4 regions of the Streptomyces sp. NPDC005302 genome follow, and region 4 is predicted to be linked to each of the others. Evidence: riboswitches for the same ligand, from Rfam matches in the RefSeq annotation. Region 4 holds a riboswitch; each other region holds the start of a gene.
The links. A riboswitch is a leader RNA that binds a small molecule or an ion and turns the genes downstream of it on or off. The one in region 4 is predicted to bind thiamine pyrophosphate.

Region 1: another riboswitch for thiamine pyrophosphate. It lies ahead of ABZT74_RS16480 (thiamine ABC transporter substrate-binding protein); the one in region 4 lies ahead of thiC (phosphomethylpyrimidine synthase ThiC).
Region 2: another riboswitch for thiamine pyrophosphate. It lies ahead of thiO (glycine oxidase ThiO); the one in region 4 lies ahead of thiC (phosphomethylpyrimidine synthase ThiC).
Region 3: another riboswitch for thiamine pyrophosphate. It lies ahead of ABZT74_RS21565 (cytosine permease); the one in region 4 lies ahead of thiC (phosphomethylpyrimidine synthase ThiC).

The regions. Positions count from the first base shown of each region.
Region 1 is NZ_JBEXGN010000009.1:228,815-232,016, forward strand. Features, by position in the region: gene rlmN (23S rRNA (adenine(2503)-C(2))-methyltransferase RlmN) at 1-967, shown strand, start outside; TPP riboswitch at 1,009-1,114, shown strand; gene ABZT74_RS16480 (thiamine ABC transporter substrate-binding protein) at 1,191-2,279, shown strand; gene ABZT74_RS16485 (iron ABC transporter permease) at 2,255-3,202, shown strand, end outside.
Region 2 is NZ_JBEXGN010000004.1:166,895-170,096, reverse strand. Features, by position in the region: gene ABZT74_RS07475 (thiazole synthase) at 1-637, opposite strand, end outside; gene thiS (sulfur carrier protein ThiS) at 641-841, opposite strand; gene thiO (glycine oxidase ThiO) at 838-2,004, opposite strand; TPP riboswitch at 2,002-2,115, opposite strand; gene ABZT74_RS07460 (hypothetical protein) at 2,168-2,545, shown strand; gene ABZT74_RS07455 (FAD-dependent oxidoreductase) at 2,578-3,202, shown strand, end outside.
Region 3 is NZ_JBEXGN010000014.1:78,736-81,937, forward strand. Features, by position in the region: gene ABZT74_RS21555 (aldo/keto reductase) at 1-127, opposite strand, end outside; gene ABZT74_RS21560 (alpha/beta hydrolase) at 247-1,068, opposite strand; TPP riboswitch at 1,369-1,463, shown strand; gene ABZT74_RS21565 (cytosine permease) at 1,455-2,771, shown strand; gene thiD (bifunctional hydroxymethylpyrimidine kinase/phosphomethylpyrimidine kinase) at 2,832-3,202, shown strand, end outside.
Region 4 is NZ_JBEXGN010000001.1:366,077-369,278, reverse strand. Features, by position in the region: gene thiC (phosphomethylpyrimidine synthase ThiC) at 1-1,410, opposite strand, end outside; TPP riboswitch at 1,403-1,559, opposite strand; gene ABZT74_RS01610 (YibE/F family protein) at 1,631-3,202, shown strand, end outside.

The sequences.
Region 1 (3,202 bases), on a different contig from region 4:
CTCGCAGCACTACTTCGCCCGGTACGCGCACGACCCCGAGCAGTGGACGGACATCCCGGCCGCCTCGCGGGGCAAGCTCCAGGAAGCGCTGCTTCCCGAGCTGATGACCGTCGTCCGGCATCTGTCGACCGACCAGGAAACCACCCGCAAGACCCTGTGGCGGCTCTTCGACGGCACGCTCGTCGAATCCGTGCTGATGCGCTACCCGGACCGGGTGACGATGTGCATCAGCTCGCAGGCCGGCTGCGGGATGAACTGCCCGTTCTGCGCCACCGGACAGGCCGGCCTCGACCGGAACCTGTCGACGGGCGAGATCGTGCACCAGATCGTCGACGGGATGCGGGCGCTGCGGGACGGCGAGATCCCCGGTGGCCCGGCGCGGCTGAGCAACATCGTCTTCATGGGGATGGGCGAGCCGCTCGCCAACTACAAGCGCGTGGTCGGGGCGATCCGGGCCCTCACCGACCCCGAGCCGGACGGCCTCGGCCTCTCGCAGCGCGGTATCACCGTGTCGACGGTCGGCCTCGTGCCCGCCATCAACCGGTTCTCCGACGAGGGCTTCAAGTGCCGTCTCGCGATCTCCCTGCACGCTCCGGACGACGAGCTGCGCGACACCCTCGTCCCCGTGAACACGCGGTGGAAGGTGCGCGAGGTGCTGGACGCCGGATGGGAGTACGCCGCGAAGTCCGGGCGGCGCCTGTCCATCGAGTACGCCCTCATCCGGGACATCAACGACCAGGCGTGGCGGGGCGACCGGCTCGGCCGGATGCTCAAGGGCAAGCCGGTGCACGTCAACCTCATCCCGCTGAACCCGACCCCGGGTTCGAAGTGGACCGCCTCGCGGCCCGAGGACGAGAAGGCGTTCGTCGAGGCGATCGCCGCCCACGGCGTGCCGGTGACCGTCCGGGACACCCGCGGACAGGAGATCGACGGAGCGTGCGGTCAGCTCGCCGCGACCGAGCGGTAGTCTGAGACGCGTCCGTACAACGTCATACCCTTCACATCTTCATATTCCGACAGGGGAGCGCCACAGCGCTGAGAGTGCGGGACAGACCGCAGACCCTCTGAACCTTGCCCAGGTCATTCTGGGTAGGAAGTTCGGTCATCACTCAAGCTGTTGCGCCCTGCCCGGGATCCGTCAGAGTTCCCGGGCAGGGCCGCGTCTCTTCCTGGTCAGCCAGGAGGAATCAGTGAGCACCACCAGCAAGCGGTTCGCGGCGACGGCCGTCGGGCTGAGCCTCGTCACGCTGCCCGTCCTGTCGGCGTGCGGCTCGTCCGACGCCGGCGCCTCGGGAGACCCGAAGACCGTCACGCTCGTTACCCACGACTCGTGGGTCGTCTCCAAGAGCGTGCTCAAGGACTTCGAGAAGCGGTCCGGCTACACGGTCCGTGTCCTCAAGGACGGCGACGCCGGGCAGGCCGTCAACAAGGCGATCCTGACCAAGGACAATCCGCAGGGCGACGTCTTCTTCGGCGTCGACAACACCCTGCTGAGCCGGGCCCTCGACAACGGGCTCTTCCAGTCCTACGAGGCCAAGGGCTCCGACGGGATCGCCCAGCAGTACCGCGTCGACCAGGACAGGCACCGGGTCACGCCCATCGACTCCGGCGACATCTGCGTCAACTACGACAAGGCGTACTTCACCAAGCACGACCTGGCGCCGCCGAAGTCGTTCGACGACCTGGTCAAGCCCGCCTACAAGAACCTCCTCGTCACCGAGAACGCGTCGACCTCCTCGCCCGGTCTCGGCTTCCTGCTCGGGACCGCCGCGAAGTACGGCGACGACCAGTGGCAGGGCTACTGGAAGAAGCTCAAGGCCAACGGCGTGAAGGTCGTGGACGGCTGGGAGCAGGCGTACAACGACGAGTTCTCCGGGTCGGCCGGCGGCAAGAAGGCCAAGGGCGACCGGCCCCTCGTCGTCTCGTACGCCTCCTCGCCGCCCGCCGAGGTCGTCTACGCCGATCCGAAGCCCACCACCGCCCCGACCGGCGTCGTGGACGGCACCTGCTTCCGCCAGGTCGAGTACGCGGGACTCCTCAGCAACGCCTCCAACACCAAGGGCGGCAAGGCGCTCGTCGACTTCCTGCTGACCAAGGAGTTCCAGCAGGACATGCCGCTGAACATGTTCGTGTACCCCGTCACCGACACCGCCGAGGTGCCCGAGGAGTTCACGAAGTTCGGCCCGCAGGCCAAGGACCCGGAGACCCTGGCCCCCGCGAAGATCGCAGCCGACCGCGACCAGTGGGTCAAGTCGTGGACCTCGCTCGTACTGAAGTAGCCGGGCGGAACCCGCGCGCGGCCCGGCGGCAGGGCGCGACACGGCTCGGCCTCATGGCCCTGCCCGTCGCGTTCTTCGCGGTGTTCTTCGCCTACCCGGTGGTCGCGATCGTCGCGCGCGGGCTGCACGTCGACGGCGGCTGGCGGTTCGGCCGGCTCTGGGACGTCCTGGCCCAGCCCGACATCCGGCACGTGCTGTGGTTCACCACGTGGCAGGCGCTCGCCTCCACGGCGCTCACGCTGCTGATCGCGCTCCCCGGCGCGTACGTGTTCGCGCGCTTCGAGTTCCGGGGCAAACAGCTCCTGCGGGCCGTGGTGACCGTTCCGTTCGTGCTGCCGACCGTCGTCGTGGGCACCGCGTTCCTCGCCCTCGTCGGCCGGGGCGGGCTGCTCGACGAGCTGTGGGGCGTACGCCTGGACACCACGGTGTGGGCGATCCTGCTCGCACACGTCTTCTTCAACTACGCGGTGGTCGTACGGACCGTCGGCGGGCTCTGGTCGCAGCTCGACCCGCGGCAGGAGGAGGCCGCGCGGATGCTCGGCGCCTCGCGCCTCGCGGCCTGGCGCAGGGTGACGCTTCCGGCGCTCGCCCCCGCCGTGGCCGCCGCCGCCCTCATGGTCTTCCTCTTCACCTTCACCTCGTTCGGTGTGGTGCAGATCCTCGGTGGCCCCACCTTCTCGACCCTGGAGGTCGAGATCTACCGGCAGACCTCCGAGATCTTCGACCTCGGGACGGCGGCGGTGCTGACGATCATCCAGTTCGCGGCGGTCGGGGCGATCCTCGCCGTGCACGCGGCGACCGTCCGCCGCCGCGAGGCCGCGCTGCGGCTGGTGTCCGCGCGGACGACCGCGCGCAGGCCGCGCGGCGCCGGGCAGTGGGCGCTCCTCGCCGGGGTACTGGCGAGCATCGCCGTCCTGCTCGTG
Region 2 (3,202 bases), on a different contig from region 4:
CACGGGTCACCGCCGAGGCGAGCATCACCCCCGCGCAGCCCAGCTCCATCGCGAGCGCGGCGTCCGACGCCGTACCGGCCCCGGCGTCCAGGATCACCGGCACGCCCGCGTGCTCCACGATCAGCTGGAAGTTGTGCGGGTTGCGGATGCCGAGCCCGGACCCGATGGGCGAGCCGAGCGGCATGACCGCGGCGCAGCCGACGTCCTCCAGCTTGCGGGCGAGGACCGGGTCGTCGTTCGTGTAGGGCAGCACCGTGAAGCCGTCGTCGACCAGCGTCTCCGCCGCGTCCAGCAGCTCCACCGGATCGGGCAGCAGGGTGCGCTCGTCGGCGATGACCTCCAGCTTGACCAGGTCGGTGCCGAGCGCCTCGCGCGCGAGACGGGCCGTCAGAACGGCCTCGCCCGCGGTGTAGCAGCCGGCGGTGTTCGGCAGGACCCGGATGCCGAGGCGGTCGAGCACCGACAGGACCGAGCCGTGCACGGAGGCGTCCACGCGCCGCATCGCGACCGTCGTCAGCTCCGTGCCGGACGCCACGAGGGAGCGCTCCAGGACGTCGAGGCTGGGCGCCCCGCCCGTCCCCATGATCAGCCGGGAGGCGTAGGTCGTCCCCCCGAGGACGAAGGGGTCGTCGGCCATGGGTCAGCCTCCCTGTACGGCGGTGAGGACCTCGACGCGGTCGCCCTCGGCCAGCGAGGTGGACGACCACTGCCCGCGCGGGACGACGGTCTCGTTCAGGGCGGCGGCCACTCCCGAGGGTGCCGGGGTGAGGGTGGCGACGAGGGTGTCGAGCGCGGTCCCGGCGGCGATCCGCTGCCGCTCTCCGTTGACGACGATGTTCATGCGGGCTGCTCCGTGAGGGCGGTGGCGCCGAAGCGCCGCGGGCTGAAGGGGCGGACGTCGTCGGGGAGTTCGCCGGTTGTCAGGACGTGCGCCATGGCGTCGCCGGTGACCGGCGTGAGGAGCACGCCGTTGCGGAAGTGCCCGGTGGCCAGCAGCAGCCCGTCCAGCGCGGTCGGGCCGAGCAGCGGGGCGTTGTCGGGCGAGCCGGGGCGCAGTCCCGCGCGGGTCTCGGTGAGGGGCAGCTCGGTGATCCCGGGCACCAGCTCGTGGGCGTCGCGCAGCAGCTCGTACACACCGCCGGCCGTCACCGTGGTGTCCCAGCCGAGCTCCTCGCTGGTCGCGCCCACCACGAGTTCGCCGTTCTCGCGCGGCACCAGGTACAGGTGGCTGCCGCGCACCACGGCCCGCACGGTGCGGTTCAGGAACGGCGCGTACCGCTGGGGCACGGTCAGCCGCAGTACCTGCCCCTTCACCGGGCGCACCGGTGGCAGGACGTCGTCGGGGACGCCGGCCAGCTGCCCGCTGAGGCTGCCCCCGGCCAGCACCACCTGGCCCGCGCCGAGTTCGGTGCCGTCCGAGGTGACCACACCGGCGGCCCGGTCACGGACGACGGTGAGGCGGTCCGCCCAGGTGCGGTGGATGCTCACCCCGGCCCGCTCGCACGCCGTGACCAGGGCCGCCGCGAGGCGTCGCGGGTCGATCTGGTGGTCGCCGTCGACCCGCAGCCCGCCGCGCACCCCGGGCGCGAGCATCGGCTCGAGACGGCGGCACTCACGACCGGTCAGCCACTCCGAGTCGAGCCCCGAACGGCTCTGCAGCGCGTGCAGTTCCCGCAGGTGGGCGCGGTCGTCGGCGTCCAGCGCGACGGCCAGCGTGCCGCACCGGCGGTAGCCCAGGTCCTGGCCGGTCGCCTCGGTGAGTTCGGCCGCGAAGTCCGGATAGCGGCGCGCGGAGGCGAGATTGAGGCCGAGCAGGGTCTCCTCGCCGTAGTGCAGCTCGGTGACGGCCGCGAGCATCCCGGCCGCGACCTGCGCGGCCCCGCCACCCGGCTCGGGGTCGACGAGCGCGGTGCCGAACCCGCGCTGCGCGGCCCGCCAAGCTGTGACGAGACCGATGATCCCGCCCCCGATGACGAGGACGTCGGACGAACGTGTAGGCGACATGGGCGTCCAGACCCTCCCTTCGCCGGCATGACCCGGATCAGGTTCGTACGGTCGGAGGCCGCCCCAGCCTCCCTCTCAGCCCGTTGCGTACGGGCTCCCGCGAGTGCTTTACGGTGGCCACCCTAGCCCGCCCTCCACGGACTCGGTAAGGGAGCCTCCGCCCATGGCACGCTCGCTCGACGGCCTCGTCCTCGCCCCGGTCGCCGACCAGGCGCCGGGCCAGGTCGGTACCCGCACCCGGTTCGCCTACCGCGAGGCGGACGGCACGGTCTGGGCCGACTACGCGGGCGGCGACGTCGTCCGCGGACACCTCATCGGGACCCGCGAGGGCGACCGCCTCGACTTCCGCTACGTCCAGCTCAAGGCCGACGGCACCACCTCGTCCGGGCACTGCGTGTCCCTCGTGACCGAACTGCCCGACGGCCGGGTGCGGCTGGAGGAGACCTGGGCCTGGGAGTCGCAGGCCGGCTCGGGCACCAGCGTGGTCGAACAGGTGCGGGAGACGGCCCCTGTGCAGCAGATCACCGCGCACGTCCGCTGACTGACGAATTGTCAGGTGTCTATGGTGATCAGGTGAGCGAGCAGACGCAGGCGAAGGCACAGGGGTCCACGGCACGGCGGGTCGTCGTGGTCGGCGCGGGCATGGCCGGGGTGCAGACGGCGGTCGCCCTGCGCGAGCAGGGCTTCACGGGCACCGTCACGCTGATCGGCGCCGAGCCCCATCAGCCGTACGACCGGCCACCGCTGTCCAAGGCCGTCCTGCTCGGCAAGGCCGAGGGCTCCGCCTTCGACGTCGACTTCGAGGCACTGGACATCGACCTGCGGCTCGGCCTGGAGGCGCTCGGCGTGCGCGCCGGGGACCACGAGCTCGACACGGCCGGCGGACCCGTCCCGTACGACGTCCTCGTCGTCGCCACCGGGGCCGAACCGATCCGGCTGCCCGGCGCCGAGGGCGTGCCGGGGGTGCACCTGCTGCGCACGCTGGACGACGCCGACCGGCTGCGGCCCGTCCTGCTCCAGCAGCACGCCATCGTGGTCGTCGGCGCCGGCTGGATCGGCGCCGAGTTCGCCACCGCCGCGCGCGAGGCCGGCTGCGCGGTGACGGTCGTCGAGGCCGCCGACCGGCCGCTCGCCGCCGCACTGCCCGCCGAGGTGGCCGCGCCGATGGCCCGCTGGTACGCGGACAGCGGCGCCACAC
Region 3 (3,202 bases), on a different contig from region 4:
TCGGCGTCCCGTGGTGGAAGGCCGCGCTGCCCGTCAGGCGCATCGCGCCGAAGCCGACGCGGCTGACGGTGAGGTCGCCCAGTGTCCAGGTGCCCGCGGCGGACGCGGTGATCGTTTCTGCGGTCATCGCGGCAGTTTCGCACACGCCTTTGAGGAAGCCGTTCGGTCAGGCGTCGCCGGTCAGCGCCCTGCGCCCACCCGTCGTTGGGGTGCGACGCGCCGAAGTGGCCTTCGGTGAACCGGGGTTCAGCTGGTGCCGGGGCGGGCGATCCGTGCGGCGAAGGCGGCGATGTCGGCGACCACGCGCTCGGGCTGTTCCCAGTGGACGGCGTGGCCCGCGTTCTCGTACGGGAGGAAGTCGGCTCCGTGGACCGCGTCCAGGACCGTCTGCTGGTCGTCACGGGTCAGGAAACGGTCCTGTTCGCCCCACACGACGAGGGTGGGCACCAGGATGCCCGCGAGGGTCGCGCCGAGATCGGCGTCGAGGAGACCGCGCCCGGTCTCCTGCCAGACGTGGGCCGGGAGTTTGAGGCCCTCCTCGACCAGCGTCTCGACGAAGCCGCGGGCGAGCGGGGCCGCGGTCATGCCGGTGACGAACTCCTCGACGAACGCCCGGGGCACGGGGTCGGCGAGACCGTCCAGGCGCTTGCGCCACGCGTCGGCCGCGGGCTTGTCCGCGAGGGTGCCGGGGACGCCGAGCAGGACGAGCCCGGCGATGCGGTCGGGATGGCTGCCGGCGACGATCCGCGCGGCTACGCCGCCGGTGGACGCCGCCACGAGTACGGCGCGCGGGATGCCGGCCGCGTCGAGGAAGGCGACCAGGTCGGCCGCGAAGTCGTCGGGGGTGTAGCCGTCCGGCGGGCGGCCGGCGTCGCCGTGGCCGCGCTGGGTGGGCGCGTACCCGTGCAGTGACGGCGGAAGGCGTCGAAGGAGGGGCTCGAAGGACCACCAGGAGTCGGCGAGACCGTGCACGAAGACGACCGGCGTACCACTGGGGTAGCCGGCTTCGGCGTACGGAAGGGTCAGCTCCTCGTTCACCTGCGCGGACTTCAGGGAGATCACGGTCACGGCGCCCTGCCTCCTTCCGCCCGGCCACCCGGGTCCGGGAACCCGGGAACGGAGAGCGGGCGGCGATCACCTCCGACAGTACCGACGGGAGGCACCCGGCGCGCTGCGGGTGGCCCGACCGGGGGCCGCGGAAGCGGCGCGAGCGGACGCGGGCCGCTCGCGGTGACCCGGGCCCGCCTCGCGAAGGAGGTCCGCCGGTCCGCCGGTCCGCCGGTCCGTGCGGAGCAGGCCGAGCGGGCGGAGCGATGGGCGCAGGTCCGCCATACACAGGAGCGCGGGGATGGGGTTAGTGTGTCCGTCGTACCGGACACGGGGTGCCCCGTCCGAGGGCTGAGATCACACCCGTCGAACCTGAACCAGTTCGTACTGGCGGAGGGATGTCTTTCATGCCATTGGCGCATGTTTCCGGCGGGCTGCCCGCCGACAGCCGGCCGATCGTCTTCGACGGGTCGATGCCCGCGGCTCCCGGCGATCTGCGGGTGGAGGGGCACGGCATCGAGCCCGTCCCCGAGAGCAACCGGTACGGCGGGCCCTGGCGCCTGTTCACCGTGTGGTTCGCCCCGAACCTCACGATGACGGGCGTGTTCACCGGCACCATCGGCGTCGCGCTCGGTCTGGACTTCGGCACCGCCCTCACGGCGGTCGTCCTCGGGACCGTGGTCGGGGCCCTGCCCACCGCCTACCTGAGCACTTGGGGCGGCCTCACCGGAACGGGCCAACTCCCGCTCGCCCGGCTCGCGTTCGGCCGGGCGGTCGCCCTGCCCGGACTGCTCCAGTGGCTGTCCTCGGTGGCCTGGGACGCGCTGATCGGGCTGTTCGGCGGGGACGCGCTGGCGCGGTTGTGCGGCTGGCCGTTCTGGGTCGGCGTGCTCGTGATGATGGCGGCGCAGGGGGCACTCGGTGTCCTCGGCTACGAGGCCATCCACCGCCTGCAGATCGTCATGACCTTCGTGCTCGCGGTCGCGTTCGCCGTGATCGCCTGGCGGATGCTGGACGGCGTCCACCCCGCCACCACCGGCTCCGCGACCGGCGCGGACCACATGGGGGCGTTCGTGCTCACCAGCACCATCGCGCTCAGCCTGTCACTGTCCTGGGCTCCGTACGCCAGTGACTTCAGCCGCTATCTGCCGCGCGCCACCTCCCGTCCGCGGATGTTCTGGTGCACCCTGCTCGGCCTCGTCGTGTCCTTCGTCGCCGTGCAGGCCCTCGGTCTGTGGGGCGCGTCCGTGCTGACCGACCAGACGGCGGCGGGTGTCGAGGAGTTGCTGGGCGGCGGGGCGGCGGGCGCGTTCGGACTGCTCGCCGTGGCGCTGGCGGCCGCGCTGGCCGCCGCGCTCGGGTTCCCGCTCGTGCTCTGGATGCACGCGGCGGACACCACCGCCCGCTTCCAGAACGTGCTGCTGTTCGTGGGCTACTGGATCCCCGGGTTCGTCGCGATCGTCGTCGTCGACTGGATCGCCCGCGCCCGTGAACGTGCCGGTGCCCCCGTCGACCTCGCCGTCGAGACCGCGCGCCCGTTCCCGGCGTGGCCGTCCCTGCTGGCCTTCGTCGCCGCGTTCGGCGCGGCCGTTCCGTTCATGGACACCGGCCTGTACGTGGGTCCGGTGGCCGACGCGCTGCACGGCGCCGACTTCTCCTACTACGTCGCGTTCCTCGTCGCCCTCGCCCTCTACACGCCCCTGCGACTGCGCCGCCGCGCCTAGGGCGGCCCGGAACACCTCGCACCGTCGGGCCCGTTGCCGTACCCCGAGAGGAACCCACGTATGACCACGCCGCCCCGCGTCCTGACGATCGCCGGATCCGACTCCGGCGGAGGCGCCGGAATCCAGGCCGACCTGAAGACGATGCTGGCGCTCGGCGCCCACGGGATGAGTGTGCTCACCGCGGTGACCGCGCAGAACTCCGTGGGTGTGCAGGGGGCCTGGGAGCTGTCCGAGGACGCGGTGCGTGCCCAGTACCGCAGTGTCGTCGACGACATCGGCGTCCAGGCCGTCAAGACGGGCATGTTGTCGTCGCCCGCCCTCGTCACGACGGTTGCCGAACTCCTGGCGGACGTGGGAGTACCGGTCGTCGTCGACCCGGTGAGCGTCTCCAAGCACGGGGACCGGCTGCTGGCGGACGACGCGCTCGACGC
Region 4 (3,202 bases):
CAGGTGCTCCTTGGGCGTCACGTAGCAGAGCATGGCCGTGCCCCACCAGGCGATCATGGCGGCACCGATGCCGGAGGTGATGTGGTCGTACGCGGGCGCGACGTCGGTGGTCAGCGGGCCGAGCGTATAGAACGGAGCTTCATCACAGATCTCCTGCTGAAGGTCGATGTTCTCCTTGATCTTGTGCATCGGGACATGCCCCGGGCCTTCGATCATCGTCTGTACATGGAAACGCTTCGCGATCGTGTTGAGTTCCCCGAGCGTCCTCAACTCCGCGAACTGCGCTGCGTCGTTGGCGTCCGCGATGGAGCCGGGCCGCAGACCGTCGCCGAGCGAGTAGGTGACGTCGTACGCGGCGAGGATCTCGCAGAGCTCCTCGAAGTTCTCGTACAGGAAGGACTCCTGGTGGTGCGCCAGGCACCAGGCCGCCATGATCGAACCGCCGCGCGAGACGATGCCGGTCTTGCGGTTCGCGGTGAGCGGCACGTACGCGAGGCGGACGCCCGCGTGGACCGTCATGTAGTCCACGCCCTGCTCGGCCTGTTCGATGACCGTGTCCTTGTAGATCTCCCAGGTGAGTTCCTCGGCACGGCCGTCGACCTTCTCCAACGCCTGGTAGAGCGGCACCGTTCCGATGGGGACGGGGGAGTTGCGCAGCACCCACTCACGGGTGGTGTGGATGTTCCGCCCGGTAGACAGGTCCATGACAGTATCGGCGCCCCAGTGAGTCGCCCAGGTCATCTTGTCGACCTCTTCCTCGATGGAGGAAGTGACGGCGGAGTTGCCGATGTTGGCGTTCACCTTCACCAGGAACCGCTTCCCGATGATCATCGGCTCGATCTCGGGATGGTTGACGTTCACGGGCAGCACCGCCCGACCGGCGGCGATCTCCTCACGCACGACCTCGGGTTCGACGCTTTCCCGAATGGCGACGAACTCCATCTCGGGGGTGATCTCGCCGCGGCGGGCGTACGCGAGTTGCGTGACCGCCTGACCGGATCGCCCTCGTCGAGGCTGACGCGGCCGCCCCGGGAAGACCGCGTCGAGATTGCGCAGACCGCCGCGCGGCGATGTGTGCTTGATCCCGTCGTCCTCCGGAAGGACGGGACGACCCGCGTACTCCTCGGTGTCGCCGCGAGCGATGATCCAGTTCTCCCGCAGCGGCGCCAGTCCCCGGCGCACATCCGTGTCGATGCTCGGATCCGTGTACGGGCCCGAGGTGTCGTACAGCGTCACGGACTGCCCATTGGTCAGGTGCACCTGACGGACCGGCACGCGCAGATCGGGGCGCGTACCCCCGACGTACGCCTTGTGCCAGCCGATGGACTTCCCGCCCTCATCGTTCTCAGACGGCGACGAAGTGCCGTCCGTCTGGCTGGAGGCAGGCGTGCGTACGTCCTTGTTGGTCATGAGACCTACTCCCTACGCCGGCATTACCCGGTAACAGGTTCGGCGGTCGACGCAGCGGCTTCCGTTCGCCGATGTTTCATGTGAAACATCGCGAAGACGGAGGTCAGCGCCCTCTCAGCCCGGTGCTCCGAGCTCCCGCGTGTGCAAAGGTGACTCCACGCTAGCGTCATATCTGGCGCGGTGAACAGGGGGCCCTTGCCGTTCTTGCGATGATCGGTCGGTGACAACGACCCAGCAGCCATCGTTCCCCCCGTCCGAGCCACCGCGCCGTCCGGGCTCCGACGACGGCCGTGGACGCGGTCCCGGCACCAGTCGCGGGCACGGACCTGGGTCGGCCGATGACCAGGGATACGGGCCCGGTTCCGGCCCCGGAAACCGCCCCGGTCCGAGACCGGGCAGCGGAAGCGGCGACCCCGGTGACGGTGACCGACAAGGGCAGGGCCCCGGTGACGGCCATGGGCGCGGGTCTGGTGGTGGACAGGGTCAGGGTCACGGGCACGGACCGGGCGGCGGGCACGGACCCGGCTCCGGCGGTGGGCACGGGCACTCCCACAACCACGGCCCTGCGGCGCCCGTCTCGAAGCATCTGCGCAAGGTCATCGCCGCGGTGTTGATCCCCTTCGCGGCCGCGGTCGCCGTGGGCCTCGTCGTGCTGTGGCCCGGTGGCGCACCGGCTCACGAACACACCGGTGTCGGCTTCGACCGGCAGACCCAGAACGCGACGGTCACCAAGATCGTCCAGGTGGACTGCAAGTCCGTCAACGCCTCGGGGGAGACGCCGACCGGCGACACCTCCACGGCCGAGGGCTCCTCCGCGCAGCAGCAGGCGACGGGCGAGTGCAAGCGGGCGACCATCCGGATCGACACCGGCAAGGACAAGGGCCGTACGTTCACGGAGATCGTCCAGCCGGACCAGTCACGGCAGTTGCACCAGGACGAGAAGGTCATCGTCGCGTACGAGCCCTCGGCCCCCAAGGACCTCCAGTACTCGGTGGCGGACGCGAACCGGAAGCTCCCGCTGACCCTGCTGGCGGGCCTGTTCGCCGTGGTCGTCGTGGTGGTGGGCCGGATGCGCGGCGTCATGGCGCTGATCGCTCTGGCCATCAGCTTCATGATCCTGAACTTCTTCATCCTGCCCGCCATCCTGCAGGGGTCGAACCCTCTGATCGTGGCGGTCGTCGGGTCCAGCGCGATCATGCTGATCGCGCTCTACATGTGCCACGGCCTGTCGGCCCGAACATCCGTGGCAGTGGTCGGCACCCTGCTCTCCCTGCTGCTGATCGGCATCCTGGGCTCGGTGTTCATCGACTGGGCCGTCCTGACCGGCAACACGGACGACAACACCGGCCTGATCCACGGCCTCTACCCGTCGATCGACATGAGCGGTCTACTGCTGGCCGGAGTCATCATCGGCTCGCTCGGTGTACTCGACGACGTGACGGTGACGCAGACATCCGCGGTCTGGGAGCTGCACGAGGCGAACCCCACGATGGGCTGGCGCGGCCTGTACCGGGCGGGCATCCGGATCGGCCGCGACCACATCGCGTCGGTGGTCAACACGCTCGTCCTGGCCTACGCGGGCGCCGCGTTGCCGCTGCTGCTGCTCTTCTCGATCGCGCAGAGCAGTGTGGGCACCGTCGCCAACAGCGAACTGGTCGCCGAGGAGATCGTGCGCACGCTGGTCGGATCGATCGGCCTGGTCGCCGCGGTGCCGGTGACGACCGCGCTGGCCGCTCTCGTGGTCGCGGCGGACCGTGAGGGGGCCCCGGCCCTCTCGGTGGAGCCCGCGGGC